2 regions of the Paenibacillus sp. RS8 genome follow, and region 2 is predicted to be linked to the other one. Evidence: predicted binding sites of a transcription regulator. Region 2 holds the regulator's gene; the other holds the start of a gene.
The links. Region 2 encodes CtsR, which represses protease genes until heat stress. Its sites were predicted from a motif close to ATGGTCAATAAAGGTCAAACA; they were not measured.
Positions count from the first base shown of each region.

Region 1: the regulator CtsR is predicted to act here: its motif matches at 2,746-2,766, upstream of clpP (ATP-dependent Clp endopeptidase proteolytic subunit ClpP).

Region 1 covers NZ_CP168131.1:1,712,130-1,722,954, forward strand. The annotation lists gene ACDZ28_RS08990 (PdaC/SigV domain-containing protein) at 116-1,219, shown strand; gene ACDZ28_RS08995 (GDSL-type esterase/lipase family protein) at 1,329-1,967, shown strand; gene clpP (ATP-dependent Clp endopeptidase proteolytic subunit ClpP) at 2,063-2,659, opposite strand; tRNA gene ACDZ28_RS09005 (tRNA-Arg) at 2,853-2,927, opposite strand; gene ACDZ28_RS09010 (sugar-binding transcriptional regulator) at 3,360-4,412, shown strand; gene gap (type I glyceraldehyde-3-phosphate dehydrogenase) at 4,515-5,525, shown strand; gene ACDZ28_RS09020 (phosphoglycerate kinase) at 5,642-6,823, shown strand; gene tpiA (triose-phosphate isomerase) at 6,851-7,603, shown strand; gene gpmI (2,3-bisphosphoglycerate-independent phosphoglycerate mutase) at 7,605-9,149, shown strand; gene eno (phosphopyruvate hydratase) at 9,218-10,504, shown strand; gene secG (preprotein translocase subunit SecG) at 10,733-10,825, shown strand, end outside.
Region 2 covers NZ_CP168131.1:877,974-888,798, reverse strand. The annotation lists rRNA gene ACDZ28_RS05370 (23S ribosomal RNA) at 1-1,063, shown strand, start outside; rRNA gene rrf (5S ribosomal RNA) at 1,197-1,313, shown strand; gene eis (enhanced intracellular survival protein Eis) at 1,734-2,906, shown strand; gene ACDZ28_RS05355 (CtsR family transcriptional regulator) at 3,197-3,658, shown strand; gene ACDZ28_RS05350 (UvrB/UvrC motif-containing protein) at 3,689-4,213, shown strand; gene ACDZ28_RS05345 (protein arginine kinase) at 4,242-5,306, shown strand; gene clpC (ATP-dependent protease ATP-binding subunit ClpC) at 5,342-7,810, shown strand; gene radA (DNA repair protein RadA) at 8,103-9,470, shown strand; gene disA (DNA integrity scanning diadenylate cyclase DisA) at 9,485-10,561, shown strand; gene pssA (CDP-diacylglycerol--serine O-phosphatidyltransferase) at 10,626-10,825, shown strand, end outside.

The DNA of each region.
Region 1 (10,825 bases), 830 kb from region 2:
CAAGATGTGTGTAGAGAGGAGAGGTGCTCTTCCGCTAGTAATAATGCGGGGCGCCTCTTTTTTTGTGTAAAATCGCTAAGATTATGTTTAATAAACTGGAAAGGGGAGGAAAAATATGATGATGAATATCTCAAAAGAAATAGTACGCAAATGGGGCATAGGCTTGATGTCGGCGGGGTTATTGCTTGGTGGTGGATTACTGCCCGTTGAGACTGGTTATGCAGCATCGGATCAGACAAAGAGTGAGGCTATTGCTTCACGTATAGTTTTGAAGGCAAACGGGATGATTTCTCAGCAGACAGGTATTTTGCAGGAAGGGAAGGCATGGGTGCCGATCACCTTTATGCGTGATGTGCTGCGATTACCACTTACTTATGATAAAAAAGAAAATGCATATACGATTGGAAAGGGAACGATAAAAACTAAGTTCATGTTATCTAGCTATGGAAATTCTATTTGGGTGAACAATTATTACATTCGAGAATATGAAGGAAAGCTAATTAACAATCGGCTTTATGTTCCATCAGGCCTGTTGAATGATTATTTGGGTTATAAAGTAGATTGGAGTCGGGACTCTGGTAGGCTGAACGTGGTGAACAGACCACTGAACGTGCTGACAGTAACCACTGAAACCTATGCTAAGGATCGGCAAGAGGCTTTTATCCAGCTTGATTATCCGAAGATCAGTGGATTAAGCAATTCCAATGCGCAGCAGGCAATTAATAATACCTTGAAGGAAAGTGTTATGAAATTTGCGGCTGGTGCAGAACAGGATATCTCCGATCGGACCGGGTCAGAGCCTAAGTATACCTATGATATAGATTATGTGGTGACCTACAATCAGAATGGTGTGATCAGTTTAGTGATGTCACAGTATAGCGATACGGGCGGCGCTCATGGCATGACAAATCGTGAGGCATTTACTTTTTCACTTAAGGATGGCAAACGTCTATTGCTGGGTGATTTGTTTGGCGCTAACCCCAACTACAAAAAACAGTTAAATGCCAAGCTGAACAAGCTGGTAAAAGCGGAAGAAAGTTATTTGGGAGGATTCAACGGATTGAATACGGAGAAGTATTTTTATCTGAAGGATGATAAGGTTGTTCTATTCTTCCAATTGTACGAATACACAGCTTACGCTGCAGGGTTCCCGGAATATACCTTTACATTCAAAGAACTGTTGCCCGAAGGCGATAGCCCATTTGCTGCTATAAAGTAATAAGAGAAGTCTTGACCGCTGCTGCCAGCACTGGACATCTCCCCCTTACCAGAATCATCGCTAATTCATATGCTAAAGGGAGTAACTAGTTTATGAACGGGGGAGAGCTATGAGCTATCAATATACTGCAATTGGCGATTCCTTGACGACTGGATTTGGCGCTCTGCCAGGTAACGGTTTTGTACCGGTATACCGTAGAATGGCAGAAGGGAGACTGCGTTCTAATGTAGTCTCTACGAATTTAGGCGTGAATGGATTGACTACTTCTGAACTGGAACAGCGGTTACGTGGGAGTTCTATGACTCGCGAGGCTATACGAGCAGCCGACATCATCACTTTATCCATTGGTGGCAATGATTTAATCCATGCTGCGAAAGCTGCAGCTAGACAACCTGAAAATTTATCAAAAGAGCTACGAAGATCACTACAGGAATGCAAACAAAATTTTGCTGCAATTATGAGTATTCTCTTTCAATTGAAGGCGGGAACACGTAGACCTTTTATCATTCGAATAGTGGGATTGTACAATCCCTATCCTCAGGTAGTAGGCGCTACAGAGTGGGTGCGGCAGTTTAACGGTTATGCCTCGCAGTACAGTAGCCGAGTATGTGGATTTGCTTCTATTTATAATCAATTTGCCGGAAATGAAAGAGGGCTATTATCGATTGATCACTTACATCCCAATGGCCGAGGCTACCGTGTGATTGCTGACAAACTCGATTCACTTGGTTATGGCGGTTTGATTTAATTGAGGTTCAAGTGTAGTTTTGTTCTGAAAAGTAAAGAGGCTGTGCGCTAACCATCAAGTGGATAGAGCACAGCCTCTTTGTGTTGTTGTATAGCTTACACACCGCTAGGCAGTGTTTTCTCGATGACTTTATCAACGATACCATAAGCTGCCGCGTCTGCAGCAGTCATGAAGTAATCACGGTCTGTATCCTTCTCAATACGCTCCAGGGGTTGACCCGTACGTTCTGCAAGAATACGATTCAACTTATCGCGCAATTTGAGGATACGGCGCGCACGGATTTCGATATCCGTTGCTTGACCTTGAGCACCACCCAGAGGTTGGTGAATCATGATCTCACTGTTTGGCAGTGCAAAGCGTTTGCCTTTAGCGCCAGCGTTAAGTAGGAAAGCTCCCATGGAAGCTGCCATACCCACGCAGATGGTGGAAACGTCCGGTTTAATGTACTGCATTGTATCAAAAATAGCCATACCTGCAGTAATGGAACCGCCGGGGCTATTCACATAAAGGTGAATGTCCTTCTCCGGATCTTCGGCAGCCAAGAACAGCATTTGTGCGATGATAGAATTGGCTACCACGTCATTAACCTCCGTTCCAAGGAAAATGATGCGGTCCTTCAGCAGGCGGGAATAGATGTCATAAGCGCGCTCACCGCGGTTGCTCTGTTCTACTACCATAGGAATATAACTCACGTGGAAAACCTCCTTGATATTGGTTCTTCAAATGTATTCATTTTTACTCTTGCCGTATTACCCACATGATAAACAAATTCAAACAAAAAGTCAAAGAAAGTCAAACTTATATTCAAAAAAAAGAGCCGACATGCGGCTCTTTGGTTAAGTAGTAGTATAGGCACTACTAAATTATGTACAAAAGTGAAATTAATGGCGCGCCCGCCAAGAATCGAACTTGGATCTCAGGCTTCGGAGGCCTACGTCATATCCATTGGACCACGGGCGCAACAAAAATGATTATAATACAATTTCTGTGCAATTGCAATGGACAGGAAGAAACGACGTTATCGTCCTTTATTGACGACAACCGTTTCTCGTAGAAATATAAGGATAATATATAACGTGAAACTTATAATTTCTTATATTTTTAATAATGCTGTGCACGGGCTCTACCCCTTGTCTTCAAGATGGACAAGCGTATATTGTCTTTCACTCAGCGATAGAATCTGGATTGTTAATGACAGGTTTTAGGAGCCGTACCTCTTTCCCGATCTTATAAATGTATAAGAAGACAAGCGCTTGAGAATTCTACTCTCGGAAGACTTGCACTTCGAGCAATATTTGGTTAGAATATGAGTGGGACTTAAAAAGTTTACCCGGGACATTTTGAGACCATGAACAAGGGAATAGAGGAAGACGAAGTTGCAGGAGTGAAAGTATGCGTAATTTATTAGATATCCAAAAGCAGCTTCTGCCTGATCTCATGGAAACCCTTAAGAGACGGTACACGATTCTTCATCAGATCATGCTGTCCGATATAATTGGGCGCAGAACGCTTGCCGCTTCGCTTGATATGACTGAGCGGGTACTGCGTGCCGAGACGGATCTTCTGAAATCGCAAGGGCTCATTGAGATCGAGAGCGTTGGTATGCGCATTAGCGCTGCTGGGCGTAGGCTGCTTGATTTGCTAGAGCCGGTCGTTAAGAGCCTGTTTGGTCTGGATGAGCTGGAAGAGAAAATTCGGGCAACGTATGGTCTGGATAAAGTTATTGTGGTGCCGGGTGATTGTGAGTCATCGCCATTCACCAAACGTGAACTCGGCCGAGCAGGTGCAAAAGCGCTGCTCAGTGTACTTCGTACAGATGATATTGTTGCTGTCACTGGTGGATCAACGCTTGCCGATATGGCTGATCAACTGACACCGCCGTTATCCCTTTCCTATAAGAACGCTTGGTTTGTTCCGGCGCGTGGTGGATTAGGAGAGAGTATGGAGATTCAAGCCAACACAATTGCCTCAACAATGGCAAAACGAGTTGGAGCGAATTACCGGTTGCTGCATGTACCTGATTTACTTAGTGGGGATGCCTACCAGTCACTAGCACTTGACTCTAATATTGGAGAGATTGTACAAATCATCCGCAGTTCGCGTATTATTGTACATGGGATTGGGGATGCCATTGAAATGACTCGCCGCCGCAAGCTGGATGAGGCTACGGTCTCAGAGATCCAGGGTGAGGGAGCAGTGGCTGAATCCTTTGGGTATTACTTTAACGAAGATGGTAAGGTTGTCCATACTATGCTTACGATGGGGCTACGTCTTGAAGATATTGTTCGGACGGAGACAGTCATTGGTATTGCCGGAGGCAAACCAAAAGCCAAAGCTATTCATGCCATGCTGCGTTTCGGGCAGGAGAATATTCTCGTCACGGACGAGGCTGCTGCTGTAGAAATCGGCAAGGAAATCGACAATCAGTTGCAGATATCCTCGTAATACACTAGAACATATACCTTGCATTATACTTAACATTGTTGTCATGACAGGCTTCACGGTCTGTTTTGAATAAATAAAACGAATTCTAGGAGGAACTATTCAATGAGTGTAAAAGTTGGAATTAACGGATTTGGACGTATTGGACGCCTTGCTTTCCGCCGTATTCAAAATGTAGAAGGTATCGAAGTGGTAGCAATCAATGACTTGACTGACGCTAAGATGCTTGCTCATTTGCTTAAATATGATACAACTCAAGGTAAATTCCAAGGTGATGTTGAAGTGCATGATGGCTTCTTCAAAGTCAATGGCAAAGAAGTTAAGGTTCTTGCTAACCGCAACCCTGAAGAATTGCCATGGGGCGACCTAGGCGTTGATATCGTACTTGAGTGCACAGGTTTCTTCACAACTAAAGAAGCAGCTGAAAAACACTTGAAAGGTGGAGCTAAGAAAGTAGTTATCTCCGCTCCAGCTACTGGCGACATGAAAACTGTCGTTTACAACGTTAACGATGACATTCTTGATGGTACTGAGACTGTTATTTCCGGCGCATCTTGCACAACGAACTGCCTAGCTCCAATGGCAAAAGTATTGAACGACAAGTTCGGTATCGTTGAAGGCTTGATGACTACAATTCACGCTTACACTGGCGACCAAAACACTTTGGATGCTCCACATGCTAAAGGTGACTTCAGACGTGCTCGTGCAGCAGCTGAGAACATCATCCCTAACACTACTGGTGCTGCTAAAGCAATCGGTCTTGTTATTCCAGAACTTAAAGGTAAATTGGATGGTGCAGCTCAACGTGTTCCAGTTGCAACTGGTTCCCTGACTGAGCTTGTAACTGTTCTTGATAAGAGCGTTACTGTTGAAGAAATCAACGCAGCAATGAAAGCAGCTTCCGATCCAGACACTTATGGTTACACTGAAGATGAAATCGTATCTTCCGACATCAAAGGTATGACTTTCGGATCCTTGTTCGATGCTACACAAACTAAAGTATTGACTGTTGGCGACAAACAACTGGTTAAGACTGTTGCTTGGTATGACAATGAAATGTCCTACACTGCACAATTGGTTCGTACTTTGGAGAAATTCGCTAAAATCGCTAAGTAATTGACTTGATATAAGCAACATCTATAGAGCGGAAACAGAAGTTCCTTGTTTCCGCTCTTTCTAAATGTATTTCTTGTTTCCTGCTAGAAACAATTTTGGGTGTGGAGGAATTAATCATGAACAAAAAGAGCGTCCGTGATGTAGAAGTAAAGGGTAAACGCGTATTTGTACGCGTGGATTTCAACGTACCTGTAGAAGACGGTAAAATTACTGATGATACTCGTATTCGCGAAACACTTCCAACCATTAAATATTTGATCGAGAACGGTGCAAAGATTATTCTTGCAAGTCACATGGGCCGTCCTAAAGGCCAATTCGTAGATTCCATGCGTTTGACTACTGCTGCTGAACGTCTGTCCGAGCTTCTCGGCAAACCAGTAGCTAAAGCTGATGAAGCTGTTGGCGAAGCTGTAAAAGCAAAAATCGCTGAGCTAGGCGAAGGCGACGTACTTGTACTTGAGAACGTTCGTTTCTACCCAGGCGAAGAAAAGAATGATCCTGAATTGGCTAAACAATTCGCTGAACTGGCTGATTTGTTCGTCAATGATGCGTTTGGTGCGGCTCACCGTGCACATGCATCGACAGAAGGTATCGCTCATTTCCTACCAGCTGTATCCGGTCTTTTGATGGAGAAAGAATTGACCGTTCTTGGTAAAGCTCTTACTAACCCAGAACGTCCTTTCACTGCGATCATCGGTGGTTCGAAAGTTAAAGACAAGATTGATGTTATTGATAACTTGTTGTCTTTGGCTGATAACGTTCTGATCGGCGGTGGATTGTCTTATACATTCACTAAAGCTCAAGGCTTCGAAATTGGTAAGTCACTTGTAGACAACGACAAACTTGACGTTGCTCTTGGATTCATCGAAAAAGCTAAAGCACTTGGCAAAAACTTCATGCTTCCTGTTGATGTTGTTGTTGCTGATAAATTCGGTGCTGATGCTAACACTAAGATCGTTAATTACAATGAAATCCCAGAAGGTTGGGAAGGACTTGATATCGGACCTAAGACTCGTGAACTTTATGCCGATATTATCAAGAACTCCAAGCTGGTTGTCTGGAATGGACCTATGGGCGTATTCGAAATCGATAAATTCGCTGAAGGTACACTTGCAGTAGCAAAAGCTTGTGCAACAACTGAAGGTTACACTGTTATTGGCGGCGGAGATTCCGCAGCAGCAGCAGAAAAATTCCACCTGGCTGACCAAATGGATCACATCTCCACTGGTGGCGGTGCATCCCTTGAGTTCATGGAAGGCAAGGCGCTTCCTGGCGTAGAAGCACTGAACGACAAGTAAGACGTATAGAAGGAGGCAATTTAATTCATGAGAACACCAATTATTGCGGGTAACTGGAAGATGTTCAAAACAGTTCCTGAAGCAGAAAGCTTTATTGCTGACATCAAAGGCAAAGCAGAAGTAGAAGGCGTTGAGACTGTAATCTGCGCTCCATTTACTAACCTGCCTGCACTTGTAGCAGCTGCAAAAGGTACAGACATCAAGATTGGCGCACAGAACCTGCACTTTGAAGATAACGGTGCTTACACAGGAGAAATCAGTGGTGTAATGCTTAGCGATCTTGGCGTAGACTATGTAATCATTGGTCACTCAGAGCGTCGTGCTTATTTTGGCGAAACAGATGAAATCGTGAATAAGAAAATGCATGCTGCATTCCGTCACGGTATCACTCCAATCGTATGTGTTGGCGAAAAGCTCGAAGAGCGTGAAGCTGATCAAACGAAAGCTGTATGTAAAGTACAAACTGAAGCTGCATTCCAAGGCCTTAGTGCTGAGCAAGCAGCAAAAGTTGTCATTGCATACGAACCTATCTGGGCTATTGGCACAGGTAAATCTTCCACTTCCCAAGATGCTAACGAAGTTATTGCGTACATCCGCAGTCTTGTAAAAGATCTGTATGATGTTGCAACAGCTGAAGCTGTTCGTATTCAATACGGCGGCAGCGTGAAGCCTGAGAATGTAACTGAGTACATGGGCCAAAGCGACATCGATGGTGCGCTTGTTGGCGGTGCCAGCTTGCAGCCTGCTTCCTTCGTTCAATTGGTTGAGGGGGCGAAGTAAGATGTCAGCTCCAAGACCTGTAGCTTTGATCATCATGGATGGTTTCGGTTTGCGTGGAACATCTGAAGGTAATGCCGTTGCTCAAGCTAACAAACCTAACTATGACCGTTACTTGAAACAATATCCTAATACTACCCTTACTGCTTGTGGTGAAGCTGTTGGTCTTCCAGAAGGCCAAATGGGCAACTCTGAAGTAGGGCACTTAAATATTGGTGCAGGACGGATTGTATACCAGGATTTGACTCGTATTGATAAATCGATCCGTGAGGGCGAATTCTTCGATAATGAAACACTGGTAGCCGCAGTTAGAAATGCTAAGAACACAGGTAAAAAGCTTCATCTTTACGCGCTTGTATCCGACGGAGGGGTACATAGCCACATTAACCACCTGTTTGCTATGCTTGACCTGGCTAAGAAAGAAGATATGCACGAAGTGTATATCCATGCTTTCATGGATGGCCGTGATGTACCTCCAGATAGTGGTAAGAAGTTTGTCCAAGATCTGGTGGCTAAGATTGAAGAAGTTGGAGTAGGTACAATTGCAACGGTATCCGGACGTTATTACGCCATGGACCGTGACAAACGTTGGGATCGTGTAGAAAAAGCCTATCGTGCTATGGTTTATGGCGAAGGCCCTAAATACACGGATGCTCTGCAAGCTATCACTGCTTCTTATTCAAATTCCGTGTTCGACGAATTCGTTGAACCTAGCGTGATTGTAGACAGTGAAGGCAAGCCGGTAACGGCAGTAGAGAGCGGCGATTCCGTCGTGTTCCTCAACTTCCGCCCTGACCGTGCTATTCAGTTGTCACAAGTGTTCACGAATCAAGATTTCCGCGGTTTCGACCGGGGTCCTTTGTTCCCACAAGACTTGCACTTCGTATGCCTGACTACTTTCAGCGAAACGGTACAAGGTTATGTAGCCTATTCACCGAAGAACCTGGATAACACATTGGGTGAAGTACTTGTGCAACACAACAAGAAGCAACTGCGCATCGCGGAAACTGAGAAGTATCCGCACGTAACGTTCTTCTTCAGTGGTGGACGTGATGAGGAACTTCCAGGAGAAACTCGTATCTTGATCAACTCTCCTAAAGTAGCAACCTATGATCTTCAACCTGAGATGAGTGCTTACGAAGTGGCTGCAGCCTGCGTAGCAGAAATCGAAGCGGAAAGACAGGATGCTATTATCCTTAACTTTGCAAACCCTGATATGGTTGGACACTCCGGTATGCTGGAGCCAACAATCAAGGCTGTAGAGGTAACGGATGAGTGTGTAGGTAAAGTAGTGGACGCAGTAGTTGCCAAGGGTGGCGTTGCGATCATTATCGCCGATCACGGTAATGCAGACATGGTATTTGATGAGAACGGTCGTCCGTTCACAGCTCATACCACTAACCCGGTTCCGTTCATCCTTACGGATGAAAATGTTGTATTGCGCGATCGCGGTATCCTTGCTGATGTAGCACCAACCATTCTGGATCTGATGGGAATTCCGCAACCTGCGGAAATGACTGGTCAATCCATGATCGCTAGTCGCAAATAAGGAAACAATACCTGAGATTAAGCTTCAACAATTAAAACCAAAACATTGTTTAAAGGAGATTAACTAAAATGACTATTATTTCTGATGTTTATGCTCGCGAAGTCCTTGACTCCCGTGGTAACCCTACTGTAGAGGTTGACGTTTATCTTGAATCCGGTGCTAAAGGCCGCGCTATCGTTCCTTCCGGCGCTTCCACTGGTGCTCATGAAGCTGTTGAGCTTCGCGATGGCGACAAATCCCGTTACATGGGTAAAGGCGTTCTGAAAGCTGTTGAGAACGTAAATGAAATCATCGCTCCAGAAGTTATCGGTATGGACGCTCTTGACCAAGTGGGCATCGACAAATTGATGATCACTTTGGACGGAACTCATAACAAAGGTAAATTGGGCGCTAACGCGATCCTAGCTGTATCCATGGCCGTAGCTCGCGCAGCTGCAGCAGCTTTGGATATTCCTTTGTACGTATACCTGGGCGGATTCAACGCTAAGACTCTTCCAGTACCAATGATGAACATCATCAATGGTGGTGAGCATGCGGACAACAACATCGATGTTCAAGAGTTCATGGTTCTTCCTGTAGGAGCTCCAAGCTTTAAAGAAGCTCTTCGTACAGGTGCTGAAATCTTCCACAACTTGAAATCCGTACTTCAATCCAAAGGCCTGAACACAGCTGTAGGTGACGAAGGTGGTTTCGCACCGAACCTTGGTTCGAATGAAGAAGCAATCACTACAATTATCGAAGCTATCGAAAAAGCTGGTTACAAACCAGGTGTTGACGTATTCTTGGGTATGGACGTTGCTTCCACTGAGTTCTACAAAGACGGTAAATACACCCTTGCTGGCGAAGGTAAATCTTACACTTCCGCTGAGTATGTTGACCTTCTTGCTTCATGGGTTGAAAAATATCCTATCATCACAATCGAAGACGGTATGTCCGAAGACGACTGGGATGGTTGGAAATTGCTTACTGAAAAATTGGGAGACAAAGTTCAATTGGTTGGTGACGACTTGTTCGTTACAAACACTGAGCGTCTTGCAACAGGTATCGAAAAAGGTATCGGTAACTCCATCTTGGTTAAGGTTAACCAAATTGGTACATTGACTGAAACTTTCGATGCTATCGAAATGGCTAAACGTGCTGGTTACACAGCAGTTATCTCTCACCGTTCCGGTGAATCCGAAGATAGCACAATCGCTGACATCGCTGTTGCGACTAATGCTGGTCAAATCAAAACTGGTGCTCCTTCCCGTACAGACCGTGTTGCTAAATACAACCAATTGCTTCGCATCGAAGACGAGTTGGGTGAATTGGCTCAATACAACGGCCTGAAATCCTTCTACAACCTTAAAAGATAATCTGCTTTTATAGCAGAGTACGAAGACCCGCCTTTATGGCGGGTCTTTTTTGTACTCAAAGAGACGCAGACGCTATGTAATTCCTTATCTTACAAGAAAAGCTACGACTTAACAGTCTAGGCGGTTGTATTACCGACAACGCTATGATAAAATAAGAATACTGTTTATGTATCGTGATAACCTCAATTACCATAGATAGTGATGCTTAGGCGTAGGAGGTGGAAGTGAATGGATATCTTTTTGAAAGTTGTGCTCCTGATTTTTTCCGTCGGTCTTATTGCGGTCGTTCTTCTGCAAAAGGGGAAAAGCGCGGGTCTTTCC
Region 2 (10,825 bases):
GCCTGCCCGGTGCTGGAAGGTTAAGGGGAGTGGTTAGGAGCAATCCGAAGCTATGAACCGAAGCCCCAGTAAACGGCGGCCGTAACTATAACGGTCCTAAGGTAGCGAAATTCCTTGTCAGGTAAATTCTGACCCGCACGAATGGCGTAACGACTTGGGCGCTGTCTCAACGAGAGATCCGGTGAAATTTTAATACCTGTGAAGATGCAGGTTACCCGCGACAAGACGGAAAGACCCCATGGAGCTTTACTGCAGCTTGATATTGAATTTGGGTACGATCTGTACAGGATAGGTGGGAGCCGTAGAAATCGGAGCGCAAGCTTCGGTGGAGGCGCCGTTGGGATACCACCCTGATCGTATCTAGGTTCTAACCTAGTGCCCTAATCGGGTACGGGGACCGTGTCAGGCGGGCAGTTTGACTGGGGCGGTCGCCTCCTAAAGAGTAACGGAGGCGTTCCAAGGTTCCCTCAGAATGGTTGGAAATCATTCGAAGAGTGCAAAGGCATAAGGGAGCTTGACTGCGAGACCTACAAGTCGAGCAGGGACGAAAGTCGGACTTAGTGATCCGGTGGTACCGCATGGAAGGGCCATCGCTCAACGGATAAAAGCTACCCTGGGGATAACAGGCTTATCTCCCCCAAGAGTCCACATCGACGGGGAGGTTTGGCACCTCGATGTCGGCTCATCGCATCCTGGGGCTGAAGTAGGTCCCAAGGGTTGGGCTGTTCGCCCATTAAAGCGGTACGCGAGCTGGGTTCAGAACGTCGTGAGACAGTTCGGTCCCTATCTGTCGTGGGCGCAGGAAATTTGAGAGGAGCTGTCCTTAGTACGAGAGGACCGGGATGGACGTACCGCTGGTGCACCAGTTGTTCCGCCAGGAGCATGGCTGGGTAGCTACGTACGGACGGGATAAGCGCTGAAAGCATCTAAGCGTGAAGCCCCCCTCAAGATGAGATTTCCCAATTAGTAAGACCCCTTGAAGACGACGAGGTAGATAGGTTGGAGGTGGAAGTGCAGTAATGCATGGAGCTGACCAATACTAATCGGTCGAGGGCTTATCCTATACTTAAAATGCAAATTCAATTCGGATTCAGTTTTCAGGCATCAAGCCTGTAACCAATAAGCTGCATGTCCTTTATAAGGGCTGATATTTTCTCGCAGCGATTTCGAGAAGCGAAAGCTTCGAAAAAATCATGTTTGGTGGCGATAGCGGAGGGGTTCCACGCGTACCCATCCCGAACACGACCGTTAAGCCCTCCAGCGCCGATGGTACTTGGACCGAAGGGTCCTGGGAGAGTAGGACGTTGCCAAGCACAATTAGACCACTGTTGAGTCATCGACAGTGGCTTTTTTGCGTTTATTATAGACTGTGGAAAACTTGTGGATAATATTTTGAATTTGCAGAAAAGTTACGCACATGTGGATAGATGATTGGAAGAGAAATAATCCCTAAATAGTGTGGATTAAATACATATTTATATGGATCTGTCAACAGAAAACCTAAGTAGTACACGGGTTGCTGTGGATATAGCCGGGATTATGTGGATAGAGCTATTGATAAGTGGATAACTATTTTAACTTGGATGTGACAAGATTTCAAGACTATTTTTAAAACTGCATAGAGCTGTGGATAACTAAAAATAAAGTTATAAATAATGCAATAGATTAGCGCACAATTGATGCTCTTGTTATACTTATCCTAAAAGTAATTTTATAAAGGATGAGGTGAGTTTGTGGTAATAAGACAGTTACGCCCAGATGAGTTCGATGCAAGCATGAACTTGTCAGAATATGCTTTTCAATACAAGTTACCTAGCGACAAACGGGAAAGTGCTCAAAAAAGTTTCAAGCCGGAACGGGTATGGGGTGCCTTTGAAGATGGGACACTCGAAGCAAAATTGACGCTTCTGCCATTCCAAGTGTACATACAAGGGAAAGTAGTGCCTATGGGTGGTATCGCTGGGGTAGCAACATGGCCAGAGAACCGCAGACAAGGGCATGTGGCAAAGCTTTTAACACATGCACTGCAAACGATGAATGAAGCGGGTCAAACGCTCTCTTTTCTGCATCCGTTCCTGATTCCCTTTTATCGTAAATTTGGTTGGGAAGTTTATTGTGAATATAAGAAATACTCCATTCCTGTAGCGAAGTTTCCCAAGAAGGTTGAAGTTGAGGGCAAAGTTAAACGGGACATTAAAGATATCGAAGTATTGGATAGCTTATACAATCAATTCGCTGTCAGATATAACGGGACACTTAAGCGTGATTTGGACTGGTGGGAGAATTCTGTATTAGATGACGAAGGAAAAAGTGCAGTGTTTTACTCTAAAAGTGGTGAACCAGAGGGATATGTGCTGTATAAGGTAGAGAACAGAGAACTGGTCATTGATGAATTTGTTTTTTTGAACGAACAAGCTCGGCAGGGGCTGTGGACATTTCTTGCGAACCATGATTCGATGGTGACCGGTGCATCGTTGAAGCTGGTGCCTTCGGACGACATGTTACCCTTCTTGCTGCCAGATCCGCGTATAGAACAGGAGAATTATCCTTATTTTATGGGTCGTATTGTGAATGCTAAGACATTCATTGAAGGTTATACCTTCAGAGGAAACAGCAGCCCAAAGAAACAGCTTATTTATATAGAAGATAAATACGCACCTTGGAATGATGGATTGTGGGAATGGAATATTTCTAATGAGGGATCGGCAACTTTTACACGCGGGGAAGGGAAACTGGCAGAAGCAGACTTAAACTGTGATATCGGCACATTGACGGCATTAATGCTTGGATATAAACGTCCGGCAGAGTTAGCTCGTTATGGATGCATCTCAGGTCATTCAGCTGCACTGGAATGGTTTGAAGAAATCTTACCGCAAGCACACACTGCATTATTTGATCATTTTTAAAATAAAAATTCGGGCTCTCCCCTTCGAAAGATGTTGGGAGGGCTCTTTATTTCCGAATACATTCGCTGAAAAAAGTGAAAAATAAGAGAATCCACTTGGAATTAGCACAGAATATGTTATAATATTAAAAAGTCAAAGAAAGTCAAAGTCAACGAAACTTAATGACATTGATCCGATCCTCTGAACACGTGGAATTATCCACAAATGTTTAAGTTCAATTAAAGACCATTGTCATTATGAATGCAAGTTGCAATCGGTATTATAAAGATTTAAGCACTGGAGGATGAGTGATGCGCAATATCTCTGATATTATCGAACAATATCTGAAGAATATTTTGCATGAAAGTCCCGAAGGTACGGTGGAAATCCAGCGAAATGACCTGGCGGACCAGTTCTCATGCGTACCGTCACAGATCAATTATGTCATCAGTACACGCTTTACTTTGGAAAAAGGTTATGTGGTGGAAAGTAAGCGTGGTGGCGGGGGATATATTCGTATTCAACGTTTTGAATTGCCACCAAACGTGGCACTGCATGCCCATTTAAACCATACTATAGGTGGCGGGATTGATCAGAACGCTGCTGAAGGGCTGATTTATCAGCTGGAGGAAGCCGGTTTTCTAAGTAAGCGTGAAGCGTGCCTTATGCGCGCTGCTGTTTCTCGGGAATGCCTAACGGTTAAGATTCCATACCGGGATGAGATTCGTGCCAAGATTATGAAGGCGATGTTAATCTCTTTGTTAGGCAAATAATTGTCAACCATAAGGGAGGGGCTTTCGCTTATGCAATGCCAGGAATGTGGCGTCAAGCCGGCAACACTCCACTTCACTAAGATCGTGAATGGAGAGAAGACGGAGTTTCATATCTGCGAGAGCTGTGCACGGGAGAAGGGGGAACTCATTCCCGGAACGGCTGGAGGGTTCTCGATCCACAGTCTGCTGTCAGGTCTGCTTGATCTAGAGGGTGCCGGCAAGGAGAAGTCGGCTGCAACGAAGACAACGCAGAGTCTGCAATGTGAGAATTGTGGGATGACGTACTCCCAGTTTAGCAAGTTAGGCCGTTTTGGCTGTAGCTCCTGTTATAAATATTTTAACAGCGCACTTGACCCGCTTTTTAAGCGAGTGCATGGTAGTACTTCACATGTAGGTAAGATTCCGAAACGTGCAGGAGCTCAGATTGTATTTAGACGCCAAATTGATGAACTCAAGAAGGAATTACAGCAGAGTATTACACAAGAAGAATTCGAGAAGGCAGCGGAGCTGCGGGATCAGATTCGTAAACTTGAAAAAGAAATAGCACAAGAGTAAAGTCTTTGATATATAGGGGGGATATGACATGTCAAGTCTCCGATTTACTGAACAAGCACTTAGTGATTGGATGCGCTCTGGAGGCAGCCACTCCGAGATTGTAATTAGCAGTCGTATGCGTATTGCCCGTAATCTAGAGCATCTTCCGTTTCCAATGCTGGCTTCCTTAGAGCAATCGGAAGAAGTGTTAGAGCTGTTGGCTCCTGTGTTTCATGAGGAAGCAGCTGCAGATTTCGGATCTTTTCAACTCCTAAAGCTTGATGAAGTGAATGAACTGGACAAAAAGGTACTGGTTGAGAAACACCTAATCAGTCCTAACTTGGCTAATGATTCGCGCAGCGCGGCTGTCTTGTTAAATGAAGATGAGTCGGTCAGCATCATGATTAACGAAGAGGACCATCTGCGAATCCAATGTCTGTTTCCTGGTCTTCAGGTTAGAGAAGCATGGGAACGTGCGACGGCGATCGATGATATATTTGAAGCAGCTGTCAATTACGCTTTTGATGATAAAAGAGGATACTTGACCAGTTGCCCCACTAATGTGGGTACAGGGCTTCGTGCCTCAGTAATGCTGCATCTGCCAGCACTTGTAATGACGCATCAGATCAATCGCATATTGTCTGCAGTGAACCAAGTAGGATTGACTGTAAGAGGAATTTACGGTGAGGGCAGCGAAGCAGTAGGGAACATCTTTCAAATTTCCAATCAGATCACCCTCGGTCAAACGGAGAGTGAAATTATTGAGAATCTTCACAGTGTAGTTACGCAGATCATAGAGCATGAGCGAAATGCACGTGAACGGTTGCTTGTTGATTCCGCACTGAGAATAACCGACCGAGTGAAGCGTTCTTATGGGATTTTATGTTATGCAGCTCTTATGGAGCTTAAAGAATCTGCACAACGACTGTCTGATGTGAGACTTGGGGTTGATCTTGGCATTCTGGAAGGTCTTTCGATTTCAGTGCTAAATGAACTTAACGTTAAGACACAGCCAGGATTTCTGCAAAAGATGTTCGGCGATGAGTTAAACGCCACTGAACGAGATATGTATCGGGCAAAACTGCTCCGAGAGACACTGGGAACACAACATTAATATAGATATTTACTATTCATGGAGGTGCAGGAGATATGATGTTTGGAAGATTTACGGAACGCGCACAAAAAGTGCTAGCGCTGGCGCAGGAAGAAGCTGTTCGTTTAGGACACAACAATATTGGCACAGAACATATTTTGCTCGGACTTATTCGTGAAGGAGACGGCATTGCTGCTAAGGCATTAATTGCTTTAGGGCTAGGTCTTGAAAAAATCCAGGACGAAGTGGAGACACTGATTGGCAGAGGTCAAGAACAGCCTACGAACATTGCTTATACTCCTCGCGCTAAAAAAGTGATTGAGTTGTCGATGGATGAAGCCCGTAAGCTGGGACATACGTATGTCGGCACTGAGCATATTTTGCTTGGACTTATCCGTGAAGGGGAAGGTGTCGCGGCACGTGTGCTTAATAACCTCGGCATCAGCTTGAATAAAGCTCGTCAGCAAGTGCTGCAGCTCCTGGGAAGCAGCGAGGCTGCCTCTAGTCATAGTGGAACTCCGGCTAATGTCAGCACACCGACTCTAGATGGTCTTGCGCGCGATTTGACCGCCTATGCTAAGGAGGGCAATCTAGACCCGGTTATCGGCCGTAGCAAGGAGATTGAACGTGTTATTCAGGTACTGAGTCGCCGGACTAAGAATAACCCGGTACTGATCGGTGAACCTGGTGTTGGTAAGACAGCTATCGCTGAAGGACTTGCACAAAAGATTATCAACAATGAAATCCCAGAAACACTTCGCGACAAACGCGTCATGACGCTCGACATGGGCTCAGTAGTGGCTGGAACAAAATATCGCGGTGAATTTGAAGACCGCCTCAAGAAAATCATGGATGAGATTCGCCAAGCAGGTAATATCGTGCTCTTTATCGATGAGCTTCATACGCTGATCGGTGCTGGCGGCGCTGAAGGTGCGATTGATGCATCTAACATTCTTAAGCCGGCTTTGGCCCGTGGAGAACTTCAGTGCATAGGCGCTACTACGCTTGACGAATATCGTAAATATATTGAAAAAGATGCAGCGCTCGAACGACGTTTTCAACCGATTACGGTGGATCAGCCTTCTCCAGAGGAAGCGGTCCAAATTCTGTTCGGACTTCGCGATCGTTATGAAGCGCATCACCGTGTAAAGATTACGGATGAAGCTATTGTGGAAGCAGTGAAGTTGTCCGATCGTTACATTCCGGACCGTTTCCTGCCAGATAAAGCGATTGACCTTATCGATGAAGCAGGATCTAAAGTAAGGCTTCACTCTTACACCATCCCGCCAAATCTGAAGGAACTTGAAATGCGCTTGGATGATATCCGCAAGGAGAAAGATTCCGCAGTGCAGAGTCAAGAGTTTGAAAAAGCGGCGGCCTTGCGTGATACAGAGCAAAAGATCCGTGAAGAGCTTGATACGACAAAGAATCAATGGAAAGAAAAACAGGGTCGCACGGATTCAGAGGTTACACCTGAAGACATCGCACAGGTTGTAGCTAGCTGGACGGGGATACCTGTAAGCAAGCTGAAGGAAGAGGAGACCGACCGTCTGCTTAACATGGAGGCTTTACTTCATGAACGAGTGATCGGCCAGGATGAAGCCGTTAAGGCAGTTAGCCGGGCACTACGCCGTGCGCGTGCAGGTCTTAAAGATCCGAAACGTCCAATGGGTTCCTTTATCTTCCTCGGTCCTACAGGTGTAGGTAAAACTGAGTTGGCTCGTGCATTGGCTGAAGCCATGTTCGGCGATGAGAATGCGGTCATCCGTATTGATATGTCGGAATACATGGAGAAGCACTCCACGTCCCGCTTAGTCGGAGCCCCTCCTGGATATGTTGGCTATGAAGAAGGCGGCCAATTAACCGAGAAGGTACGCCGTAAACCTTATTCTGTAGTGCTGCTTGATGAAATTGAAAAAGCGCATCCAGAAGTATTCAATATTCTACTGCAGGTTCTTGAAGACGGTCGTTTGACTGACTCTAAAGGACGGGTAGTTGATTTCCGTAATACATTAATTATTCTGACTTCTAACGTAGGCGCACAAGCGATCAAGAAGAATTCGACACTTGGATTCACAGCTGTGCAAGATGCTGGAGCAGAATACGGTAATATGAAGGGCAAGGTTATGGAAGAGCTTAAGAAGAGCTTCCGTCCTGAGTTCTTGAACCGGATTGACGAAATCATCGTCTTCCATTCCCTCGATGAGAAGCATATTGCTGAAATCGTTACGTTGATGTCTGATGAGCTGCGCAAGCGGCTGCGTGAATATGATGTTGATTTCGTACTCACGGATGCGGCGAAGGCTTTCCTGGCTAAGGAAGGTTACGACCCAGCCTTTGGTGCACGTCCATTGCGTCGTGCGATTCAGAAGCATATTGAAGACCGTCTTTCTGAGGAATTGCTCCGAGGAAATATCCAAAAGGGTGATTCGCTCAACATTGATGAAGTTGGCGGAGAACTTGTAGTGAATAAAGTGGATGCTCCTGTAGCGCCATTGCTTGAAAAAGAAGTAGAATCCGAATAAAAAAATGGAATAAATAAGGCTTCCGCTCCTCAGTTTTTTAGAGGGGTGGGAGCTTTTTTTAATATAAGAAAGTATAAGTTTGAAACAATACTTTATTTCTTATATCTCTTGCTTAAACGCTTAGCGTCCTTATATGGACGCTGAAGGCGTTTATACTTGTTGTAAATTTTTCACTTAAAAATATACATTTAGTACAAATGCCGAATGACCTTTCGTTAAAGAGGCAGAAATGGTAAACTTTCATTAGAAGAAAATATCCGCAATTTAAAAGTTCGGACCGTAAGGAGAACAAATGGCTAAACCAAAAACTAAATTTTTTTGCACTGATTGTGGATACGAATCGCCAAAATGGTTCGGTAAATGTCCCGGGTGCCAAGCTTGGAACTCCATGGTGGAGGAAACGGAAAGCGTAGTCAAAACACAGGGAATGAATGCCCCTATTTTTCATAGTAAAGAAAAGGCACAATCGATCATAAGTATAGAAAGTGACAAGGAACCGCGCATACTGACAGGTATAGGTGAGCTTAACCGTGTTCTCGGTGGGGGGATCGTGCCAGGATCGCTGGTATTAGTAGGGGGAGACCCAGGAATCGGTAAATCTACGCTCTTATTACAGACATCGCATGCTCTAACAACTCAGGGATTGCGAGTGCTGTACATCTCGGGCGAAGAATCGGTAAGGCAAACTAAGCTACGTGCGGATCGCCTCGGTGCGTTGTCAGCTGAGCTATATGTACTATGTGAGACGAATATGGAAAGCATAGAAGAAGCGATTGAACAAATTCAGCCGCAATTTCTTGTGATCGATTCGATTCAGACTGTATTTATGCCAGAAGTGACGAGTGCGCCAGGCAGTGTGACTCAGGTTCGGGAATGTACGACAAGATTTATGCGTATCGCTAAGATTCGGGGAATTGCAACAGTTCTCGTTGGGCATGTCACCAAGGAAGGCGCTATTGCAGGCCCACGGATGCTTGAACATATGGTGGATTGTGTGCTGTATTTTGAGGGAGAGCGGCATCATACGTATAGACTTCTGCGGGCTGTAAAGAACCGCTTCGGTTCAACGAATGAAATCGGCATTTTCGAAATGGGTGAAGTGGGCTTAACAGAAGTAGAAAATCCGTCTGAGCTCTTCTTGTCGGAACGTCCACTCGGTGTAGCCGGATCCACCGTCGTGGCCAGTATGGAAGGGACTAGACCGGTGCTTGTTGAGCTTCAGGCTCTTGTCGCTGCTACTCATTTCCCCTCCCCGCGCCGGATGTGCACAGGTATGGATCATCAACGGATGGCACTCATTATCGCTGTACTGGAGAAGCGAATGGGCATGTTCCTACAGAATCAGGATGCATACCTTAACGTGGCTGGAGGAGTAAAGTTGGATGAACCGGCGATTGACTTAGCAGTAGCTATTAGTATCGCTTCCAGCTTTCGTGATATTTCAACAAAACCTTACGATGTTTTCTTCGGTGAAGTAGGACTTACAGGTGAAGTAAGAGGTGTTTCACGCGCGGAAATGCGTGTGAAGGAAGCCGCGAAGCTAGGCTTCCGGCGGGTGATTATGCCAGAGAAAAGTTTGAAGGGCTGGAAGCACCCGCAAGATATCCAGATTATAGGCGTCAGTACCGTAGCAGATGCACTATCGGTCGCGTTAGATTAGGGGGCACAGGGATTATGAAAGAATATAACCAATTAGAGAATATGAATGATCTGCTCAGACTGGCGGCACCGGGAACACCTTTTCGGGAAGGTCTGGAGAATGTGCTGCGCGCAAAGACGGGAGCACTAATCGTCGTTGGCTATAGTCCCGAGGTGATGGAAGTAGTAGACGGAGGATTCTCCATTAACTGCGATTTTTCGCCCAATTATTTATATGAGCTCGCCAAAATGGACGGTGCCATTATTCTTAGTGAAGACTTAAAGCGGATTTTGTATGCAAATACACAATTAATTCCGGATTCGTCTATTTCATCAATCGAGACAGGCATTCGTCACCGGACCGCCGAGCGTGTAGCGAAGCAAACAGGCAAACTGGTGGTTTCCATTTCACAGCGCCGTAATATCATTACTCTGTATCAAGGCTCCATTCGATACGCACTAAAAGAAATCGGAGCTATTTTGGCTAAAGCTAATCAAGCGATTCAGACCCTCGAAAAGTACAAAGCGGTTCTTACACAAGGACTGACGAATTTGTCTGCTTCAGAGTATGAGGGAATCGTAACCGTGGCCGAAGTGGTCGGAGTGATTCAGCGGGTAGAGATGGTTCTACGCATAAAAATGGAGATCAAACGATATATAAATGAATTAGGCAACGAAGGACGCTTAATCAGCATGCAGATGGAAGAACTGGTTGGAAATACAGAGGAAGAAGCATGGCTCCTATACAGAGACTATGCTAAGGAAGAGCAAGAAGATAAAATTCGTGAAATTATTGCCGGTCTCAAACGTATTAGTGATGATGACCTAATGGATGATAACCATATTGCTCGATTGCTGGGCTACTCTTCAACGGCAATTTCATCCGAAGAAGTGGTTACACCACGTGGGTATCGTCTGCTTAACAAAATTCCGCGGCTTCCAAATGTGATCATTCATAATCTGGTGGAGCGGTTTGAAATGCTGCCTAATTTGATGTCTGCAAGCATAGCCGAACTGGATGAAGTGGACGGAATTGGGGAGGTGCGAGCTCGTAATATTCAGGATGGGCTCAAACGTTTACAGAAGCAAGTTCTTATTGACAGGCAAATGTAAATAACATACAATCACGTAATATTGGAGCTATTTAAGGCCAATGTGAGAAAATTGAGGTGAAGAAATGATACAAAAATCAATTCCGAGTCTTTTTACCATAGGTAACTTGATGCTCGGAATGTTTGGTATCATGATGGCGTTTGACGGTAAAGTTAGCATGGCCGCTATCATGGTTATTATTGCTATGCTGTTAGACGGATTGGATGGCCGAGTTGCTCGTGCACTTAAATGTGAGAGTGAATTTGGTAAGGAACTGGACTCTTT